Regions from separate parts of the Candidatus Pantoea rara genome, predicted to be linked through region 1. Evidence: predicted binding sites of a transcription regulator. Region 1 holds the regulator's gene; each other region holds the start of a gene.

Region 1 (2,206 bases):
GAAAATCATTGAGCATTTGCGTGACAGCGGCCTCGGTGTGCTGATTACCGACCATAACGTGCGTGAAACCTTAGCGGTCTGCGAGCGGGCTTATATCGTCAGCCAGGGACGCCTGATTGCGCATGGCACGCCCAATGAAATTCTTGCGGATGAGCAGGTTAAGCGGGTTTATTTGGGTGAAGAGTTCAGACTCTGATAAGGTGTCCTTAATACCGATGTTTACCTGGGAACTACCATCCTGTCTATGAAGCAAGGTCTACAACTCAGGTTCAGCCAACAGCTGGCAATGACTCCACAGTTGCAGCAGGCGATTCGTCTGCTGCAACTCTCTACGCTTGAACTCCAGCAGGAGTTACAGCTTGCACTCGAAAGCAATCCGCTACTTGAGCAGACTGACCTGCATGAAGAGATCGACGCCCGGGAATCGTCGGAACCTGAGGCGCTGGATACACGCGAAGCGCTTGAGCAGAAAGAGATGCCCGATGAGCTGCCGCTGGATGCTACCTGGGATGAGATGTACACCGCGGGCACGCCTTCCGGCACTGGTACCGATTATCAGGATGATGAGTTACCGGTTTATCAGGGTGAAACCACGCAGTCACTTCAGGACTATCTGATGTGGCAGGTCGGACTGACGCCTTTTAGTGACACCGATCGCGCTATTGCCACCTCTATCGTCGATGCTATCGATGACACCGGATATCTCACCGTTTCGCTTGAAGAGATCCTCGACAGTATCGGCAACGATGATCTTGAAGCGGATGAAGTTGAAGCAGTGCTTAAACGCATTCAGCGCTTTGATCCTATTGGTGTTGGCGCGCGCGATCTGCGTGACTGTCTGATGGTTCAGCTATCGCAATATGCGCCCGAAACACCGATGCTGACAGAAGCACGCTTGATCGTCAGCGAACATCTTGACCTGCTGGCCAATCACGATTTCCGTAGTCTGATGCGAGTGACGCGCCTCAAAGAGGATGTGTTGAAAGAGGCGATGCTGCTGATTCAGTCGCTGGATCCGCGTCCGGGTCAGTCGATTAATACCAGCGAGCCGGAATATGTCATTCCCGATGTGCTGGTGCGTAAAGTCGGCAGCCGCTGGACGGTTGAACTCAACGCCGACAGCCTGCCGCGCCTCAAGATTAATCAGCACTATGCGGCAATGAGCGGCGCAACGCGCAATGACAGCGACAGCCAGTTCATTCGCAGTAACCTGCAGGAAGCACGCTGGCTAATTAAGAGTCTGGAAAGCCGCAATGATACGCTGCTGAAGGTGACGCGCTGTATTGTTGAGCAACAGCAGGCGTTTTTCGAGCAAGGTGAAGAATTTATGCGTCCGATGGTGCTGGCGGATATTGCCCAGGCCGTTGAAATGCACGAGTCGACAATTTCCCGCGTGACCACGCAAAAGTATCTGCACAGCCCGCGTGGCATTTTTGAACTGAAGTACTTTTTCTCCAGTCACGTCAATACTGAAGGTGGCGGCGAAGCCTCCTCCACGGCGATTCGTGCCCTGGTGAAGAAATTAATTTCGGCGGAAAATCCAGCCAAACCCTTGAGCGACAGTAAACTGACCTCCATGTTATCTGATCAGGGGATTATGGTGGCACGGCGTACCGTCGCCAAATATCGTGAGTCTTTATCCATCCCGCCATCGAACCAGCGTAAGCAGCTGGTTTGAAAGAAATGAGAAGGAAGACCTATGCAGCTGAACCTGACCGGGCAACACGTTGAAATCACTGCGCCTCTGCGTGAATTCGTTAACGGTAAATTTGCCAAACTGGAACACTATTTTGAACATATCAATCAGGTCTATATTGTTCTGAAGGTTGAGAAAGTCACTCAGGTGGCGGACGCAACACTCCACGTGAATGGTGGCGAGCTGCACGCCACATCCGAAGCGGAAGATATGTATGCGGCAATTGATGGGCTGATCGATAAGCTTGCCCGTCAGCTGACCAAACACAAAGATAAACTGAAAAAACACTAACCTTCACGCTCGCGAAGCGCGCATGGCGCGCAGAGCCGACAGGATGGGGCGGATAATCCGCCCCGTTTTGTCATCTGAGCAAGCGCCGTTTGTCTCAGGCGTTAAGACGCGCTGGCGGTGAATGGCCTGGTGAACACGCAAGTGAAACGATAATGAACAACGATCTCACACTGGAATTGAGCACAGTGCTTTCGCCAGACTGCACCCGCAGCGGCGTAC
Region 2 (2,206 bases), 560 kb from region 1:
AGCCTGAACAGGCACCCAGAAGAGAAGGCTTACCGCGTACCGCCCACTCGCCAAAGGTCCATGCAAGTACGGCTCCCGCTGTTGCGACGACAGTGTTCAGGAAGGCCAGTGCTGCGATTTCGTTTGCTGCAGACGCAGAGCCGGCGTTGAAACCGAACCAGCCGACATAGAGAATGGCGGTGCCGGTGAAGACCATCGGCAGGTTGTGTGGTTTGAAGGCTTCTTTACCAAAGCCAGCACGTTTGCCAACCAGATAAGCGCCCACCAGACCCGCGACAGCAGCGTTGATATGCACCACGGTACCGCCAGCAAAGTCCAGCGCGCCATCCTGAGCCAGGAAACCGCCTGCCCACACCATGTGCGCGATAGGCAAATAAGAGAGCGTAAGCCAGACACCGACAAAAATCAGTACTGCAGAGAAGCGGATACGTTCTGCGATGGAACCAACAATCAGACCCACAGTGATACAGGCAAACGAGGCCTGGAATGCCACATGAATATACTGATAGAAGCTGCCCATGACGGCGGTCAGCTGAATGTTTTTCAGCATGGCCCAGCCAAAGCCGCCAAAGAAAGCGTTGCCTTCACTGAATGCCAGGGAGTAGCCATAGACTACCCACAACACGCAGACCAGCGAGAAGGTCACAGCGACCTGCGTCAGCATCGAAAGAACGTTTTTGCCGCGAATCAGACCGCCGTAAAAGAGCGCAATACCTGGAATTGACATAAACAGCACCAGCGCGGTGCAAATCATCATAAATGCGTTATCAGCCTTGTCCGCAACGGCAGGCGCAGCCATGGCGAGTGAGGGTAACAGTGCCAGGCTGGTGAGGCCCAACTTAGCTAACATTTTATTCATTTTTATTCCATCCCATCACAGTACTGAGTCTTAATTACAGAGCGGCTTCGTCGGTCTCGCCGGTACGAATGCGGATGACGCGCTGCAGTTCAGCCACGAAAATTTTACCGTCGCCAATTTTGCCGGTGTAAGCCGCTTTACTGATGACATCGACTACTTCGTCTAACTGATCGTCGGCAATCGCGATATCAATTTTGACCTTCGGCAGGAAGTTCACGCTGTACTCTGCGCCACGATAAAGCTCTGCATGGCCCTTTTGACGGCCAAAACCCTTCACTTCGGAGACGGTCAGTCCCTGAATGCCGATAGAGGATAAAGCTTCACGTACATCCTCCAGCTTAAATGGCTTAATTACGACGGTAACCAGCTTCATTGAATCCCCTCCAGCGAGTAAATAGGTAACGTTTACGGACACGCAGGGATATAAGCAAAGCCTGTGCCAGAGTGCAAAACTGACGTAAATCAGTTATTCAGGCGAGACGGGGCAAGGGATATTTTGATGAGGAAGGGAAAGAGAGAGGCCTGATGGCGGGCATGACAACATAACACTGCACTCCTTTGGTGCTTCAGGCGTCAAAGGAGTGCATTTATACAGATTATTCTGATAAAGCTGCGCAATAAAGGTGCAACTCAGCTTTCAGATGTTACCGGCACGCCCGACGCCAGATCTTCACCTGCCTGCTGCAGCTGATACATCTGCCAGTAACGTCCCTGCAGCGCCAGCAATTGCTGATGGGTACCCTGCTCGACAACGCGGCCACGATGCAGCACCAGAATCTTGTCCGCATCAATAATTGTTGAGAGGCGGTGAGCAATCACCACCAGCGTGCTGTGCTGGCGCAGCCTCTCAAGCGTCTGCTGGATTGCCTGCTCGGTGCCGGAGTCGATATTGGCCGTTGCCTCATCGAGGATCAGTATCTGCGGCAAATCCACCAGCACGCGGGCCAGCGCCAGCAGTTGCTTTTGTCCGACCGACAGATTGTTACCCTGCTCGCCCAGCCGGGTATGAATTCCCTCCGGCAAGGCATGTGCCAGCTGCACCTGCTCCAGCACCGTCCAGACGGCCTCTTCGCTGATATCTCGGCCCAGCCGCACATTCGCCAGTAACGTATCGGCCAGCACCACAGGATCCTGCTGCACCATCGCAATACCGCGGCGCAGCACGGCATGGCTCAGCTCGCTAATCGGTCGGTCATCAATACGGATTTCACCGCGCGTCACCGGGTAATAGCCCATTAGCAGGTTAGCCAGGGTACTTTTGCCGCTGCCGGTATGACCTACCAGCGCCACGAACTCACGCGGAGCGACCTCAAGATTGATATCACTCAGTACATCGCGATTTTCACG
Region 3 (2,206 bases), 460 kb from region 1:
CTTAACTTTACCGCGCTTGATGCGGCCGATGCCGATCACGCCCAGATAGTTGTTGTAGTCCAGCTGAGAGATTTGCATCTGCAGTGGGGCATCAGCCTCAACCTTCGGCGGCGCAACATGGTCAACGATTGCCTGATACAGCGGGGTCATATCGTCAGCCATGTCGGTGTGCTCAAGACCTGCAATACCATTCAGCGCAGAGGCGAAAATGATAGGGAAGTCGAGCTGCTCGTCAGTGGCATCCAGGTTAACGAACAGGTCAAATACCTGATCTACAACCCAATCCGGACGCGCACCAGGGCGGTCTACTTTGTTGATAACCACAATCGGCTTCAGACCATGCGCGAACGCTTTTTTGGTCACGAAGCGGGTTTGCGGCATAGGGCCATCCATCGCATCTACAACCAGCAGCACCGAGTCCACCATGGACATGACGCGCTCAACTTCACCACCGAAGTCGGCGTGTCCCGGGGTATCAACGATGTTGATACGGTAGTCATTCCACTTAATGGCGGTGTTTTTTGCGAGGATGGTAATCCCACGCTCTTTCTCCAAATCATTGGAGTCCATCACGCGCTCTGTTGCTTCGGTACGGGCATCAAAAGTACCGGATTGTTGCAGCAGTTTGTCAACCAGGGTGGTCTTTCCATGGTCAACGTGCGCGATGATGGCGATGTTACGCAAATTTTCGATCACAGCTTTGCCTCAGGCATTAGAAATAGCGCGTTATTGTACACTGATTAAGCGGAAGACTGAACACCATCACACTTTTCACTGAAAGTTTATTAGATAGATGCATATTTGCCCTATTCCCGGTGCAGAAAATGCACTAAGTTGGTCTTGTGCACCAAAATGGTGCTAGGCGATCATCAAAAAGCACCATTATGGTGCGCAAAAATCATCATGGTGCAGCCGTGTTATGACATAAAGGTGCAGCACAAGGCGATTTAAGCAACATCAGGAAAGTTGGCACAGAATTCGCTTTATCTAAATCAAGCGTAAACGCCAGTCAGTTGTCGGTTGAAGAGCGTGCCGGAAGATGTGGGTCAGGGAATTTTTTCCTGCCACGGATTCCGGAAACGACGTTTCCTCGCCATGTAGATAATGAAAGACCATTTCCAGGAGAGTTGAGTATGTCCGCTGAACACGTTCTCTCGATGATGAACGAGCATGAAGTTAAGTTTGTTGACCTGCGTTTTACCGATACCAAAGGTAAAGAACAGCACGTTACGATCCCTGCTCACCAGGTTAATGCTGACTTCTTCGAAGAAGGCAAAATGTTCGATGGTTCGTCTATTGGCGGCTGGAAAGGCATTAACGAATCAGACATGGTGCTGATGCCTGACGCCACCACGGCGGTCATGGACCCGTTCTTCGAAGATTCTACGCTGATTATCCGTTGTGACATTCTTGAGCCAGGCACTATGCAGGGCTACGACCGCGACCCACGCTCTATCGCTAAGCGCGCTGAAGATTACCTGCGCTCTTCCGGCATCGCGGATACGGTGCTGTTTGGACCAGAACCAGAATTCTTCCTGTTCGATGACATTCGTTTCGGTTCATCGACGTCCGGTTCACATGTGGCTATCGACGATATCGAAGCGGCATGGAACACCGGTAAAGAGTACGAAGGCGGTAACAAAGGTCACCGTCCAGGTCTGAAAGGCGGCTACTTCCCGGTTCCACCAGTCGACTCATCACAGGACATCCGTTCTGCCATGTGTCTGACGATGGAGCAGATGGGTCTGGTTGTTGAAGCGCATCACCACGAAGTGGCGACTGCGGGTCAGAACGAAGTGGCAACCCGCTTCAATACCATGACTAAAAAAGCAGACGAAATTCAGATCTACAAATATGTCGTTCATAACGTTGCCCACGCTTACGGCAAAACGGCGACCTTTATGCCGAAGCCCATGTTTGGCGACAACGGTTCAGGCATGCACTGCCATATGTCACTCTCTAAAGGTGGCCAGAACCTGTTTGCCGGCGATAAGTACGGCGGCCTGTCTGAAATGGCGCTGTTCTACATTGGCGGTATCATCAAGCACGCTAAAGCAATCAACGCACTGGCGAACCCGACCACCAACTCTTACAAGCGTCTGGTCCCGGGTTACGAAGCACCGGTTATGCTGGCTTATTCTGCCCGTAACCGCTCAGCATCAATCCGTATTCCGGTTGTTGCCAGCCCGAAAGCTCGTCGTATCGA
Region 4 (2,206 bases), 390 kb from region 1:
GTCGCGCAGCGCAAAGGCTTTCTTGGTGGCTTCAACGATGCGGTGCACCGTCTGCGCATCGTCAGCCTCCGCCATCTCCAGATGATCGGTGATGCCGAGGATTGCCAGTGACACCATGCCCTGCGTCGGTGGAGCGATATTCCAGATGTCGCCTTCACTGTGGGCGAGATGCAGCGGTGTCGTGCGGCGGGCGCGATGCTGTTGCAGATCGGCCAGCGTGACCGGCATGCCGAGCGTCGCCATCTCATCGGCCATATGGTGAGCCAGCGGACCGCGATAAAAACTGTCGAGCCCCTCTTCGGTGAGCTGGCTCAGGGTGTTCGCCAGTGCGGGCTGGGTAAAGCGGCTGCCCGGCTGCGGCACATCGCCGTCGGGCATAAAATTGGCGCTGAAGCCGGGCTGATGCTGCAGTTCACGCAGAAACGTCGCGGTGGCGGCGCTCTGTGAAGCGGTCACCGGAATGCCATCGGCGGCGTAGCGAATCGCATCACGCAGCAGACGCGCCAGCGGCAGCGGCGGGGTGCCCATCTCCGCAGAGAGCGTCAGGGCCTCCTGCCAGCCGCTGACCGTTCCAGCCACGGTCAGCGCCGCTTTCGGCCCGCGATGCGGGATCTTAGGCTGATCGGCGTAGAAATCGCAGTGCGCCAGCGAACCGGCTGCACCACTGGCGTCGATAGCGACGGGATCGCCGCCAGGTGGCAGAATCAGCCAGAAACCATCGCCGCCCAGTCCATTCATGTGCGGGTAGACCACGGCGATAGTTGCGGCAGCGGCAACCATCGCTTCTATGGCATTACCGCCATCACGCAGCACCGCGAGGGCGCTTTCACTCGCCAGATGGTGTGGCGTCACCGCCATCCCCTGCGGGGCCATATTGCTTTGAATCATCTTTTTCTCGTTCTACGGGTGACAGAACCCATAACAAAGCAAGAGCTGTTCCAGTTTTCACCCCCAGCTGACAATGCGACAGTTAACCTGGCGTAAATTGTGCTAGGTTTTGCTAAACAAAAGTGCTGAAACAAAAGTTACAGGACGCCTTATGAAGCAGCTTGATGAACGACTCAGAAGTCACTATCCCCAGCTCTCTCCGCAGGAGCAGCGCATTGCCGACTTCGTGTTTGACCACTTCGATGACCTGATAAGCTACAACAGCGCCGAACTGGCGCGGCTCAGTGGGGTGTCGAAAGCCACGGTCAGTCGGCTGTTCAAGCGTCTGGGCTACGAGAAATACAAGGATATGCGTGATGAGTTACGCATCCTGCGCCAAAGCGGTATGCCGCTGACCGATAATCGTGATGCGGTGCAGGGCAATACGCTGCTGGCGCGCCACTACAAGCAGGAGATGGCAAATCTGACGCAATGGGTAAACAGTCTGGATGCCCGGCACTTTAGTGAAGTTATCCAGCAGCTGGCACAGGCAAAGCGCATCTTTATCATCGGCATGCGCAACGCCTATCCGGTGGCGCTGCATCTGCGACAGCAACTGGTACAGGCGCGTTCGCAGGTGCATATCCTGCCGCAGCCGGGCCAGACGCTGGCTGAGGAGCTGGTGGATATCACGCCGGATGACATGGTCATCGTGATGGCATTTCGTCGTCGTCCGCGCATCATTCGTCCGCTGATGCAGCAGTTGCAGGCTGCCGGTATTCCGCTGCTGGCGCTGTGTGAGCCGCAGGCACAGACGGTCATTACGCTGGCGCGCTGGCAGCTCTGTACGCCACTGGACAGCGTCTCCGCCTTTGACAGTTACAGTGCGGCCATGAGTCTGGTTAACCTGATCGCCAATGCCCTGCTGCATGAAATGCTGGCTGAGGGACGCCAGCGGATTCATCAGATCGCCGACCTTTACCAGCAGTTCGACGAGCTGGAGCACCGTTAACAGTCACCATTTTGGTGCTTTGCCCCATTTCAGAACATTGCTTTACCGGCGTAGTTGCTCCTGATTACGCCCGGTTTCTGCTGAACTCTCTGCTGATTAACCCTTTTTCTGTTGCCACGCTGATTGGCACATTAGTTGCAGAATGCATGTCAAAGAATCTTTTGTTTCACGTAATCTCACCGGGGTGCATAATGAAAAAAGTTTTAATGGCGGTAGCGACAGCAGCATTACTGATGGCTCAGGCGGGCAGCGCGCTGGCCGATCAACTGCAGGACATTCAGAAACGCGGCGTTATCCGCGTTGCCGTGCCACAGGACTTCCCGCCGT

Evidence for each region. Region 1 encodes sigma-54, which starts transcription at its own class of promoters, with help from an activator protein. Its sites were predicted from a motif close to GTTGGCACANNTTTCGCTNT; they were not measured.
Region 2: the regulator sigma-54 is predicted to act here: its motif matches at 1,284-1,303, upstream of glnK (P-II family nitrogen regulator).
Region 3: the regulator sigma-54 is predicted to act here: its motif matches at 966-985, upstream of glnA (glutamate--ammonia ligase).
Region 4: the regulator sigma-54 is predicted to act here: its motif matches at 924-943, upstream of ACR8BF_RS15185 (gamma-glutamyltransferase family protein).

What each region holds. Positions count from the first base shown of each region.
Region 1 is NZ_CP194942.1:3,568,719-3,570,924, forward strand. Features, by position in the region: gene lptB (LPS export ABC transporter ATP-binding protein) at 1-196, shown strand, start outside; gene rpoN (RNA polymerase factor sigma-54) at 245-1,678, shown strand; gene hpf (ribosome hibernation promoting factor) at 1,700-1,987, shown strand; gene ptsN (PTS IIA-like nitrogen regulatory protein PtsN) at 2,140-2,206, shown strand, end outside.
Region 2 is NZ_CP194942.1:3,007,593-3,009,798, forward strand. Features, by position in the region: gene amtB (ammonium transporter AmtB) at 1-859, opposite strand, end outside; gene glnK (P-II family nitrogen regulator) at 894-1,232, opposite strand; gene ACR8BF_RS14395 (SmdB family multidrug efflux ABC transporter permease/ATP-binding protein) at 1,490-2,206, opposite strand, start outside.
Region 3 is NZ_CP194942.1:96,305-98,510, reverse strand. Features, by position in the region: gene typA (ribosome-dependent GTPase TypA) at 1-696, opposite strand, end outside; gene glnA (glutamate--ammonia ligase) at 1,134-2,206, shown strand, end outside.
Region 4 is NZ_CP194942.1:3,175,290-3,177,495, reverse strand. Features, by position in the region: gene ACR8BF_RS15185 (gamma-glutamyltransferase family protein) at 1-888, opposite strand, end outside; gene hpxU (MurR/RpiR family transcriptional regulator HpxU) at 1,040-1,879, shown strand; gene ACR8BF_RS15175 (transporter substrate-binding domain-containing protein) at 2,071-2,206, shown strand, end outside.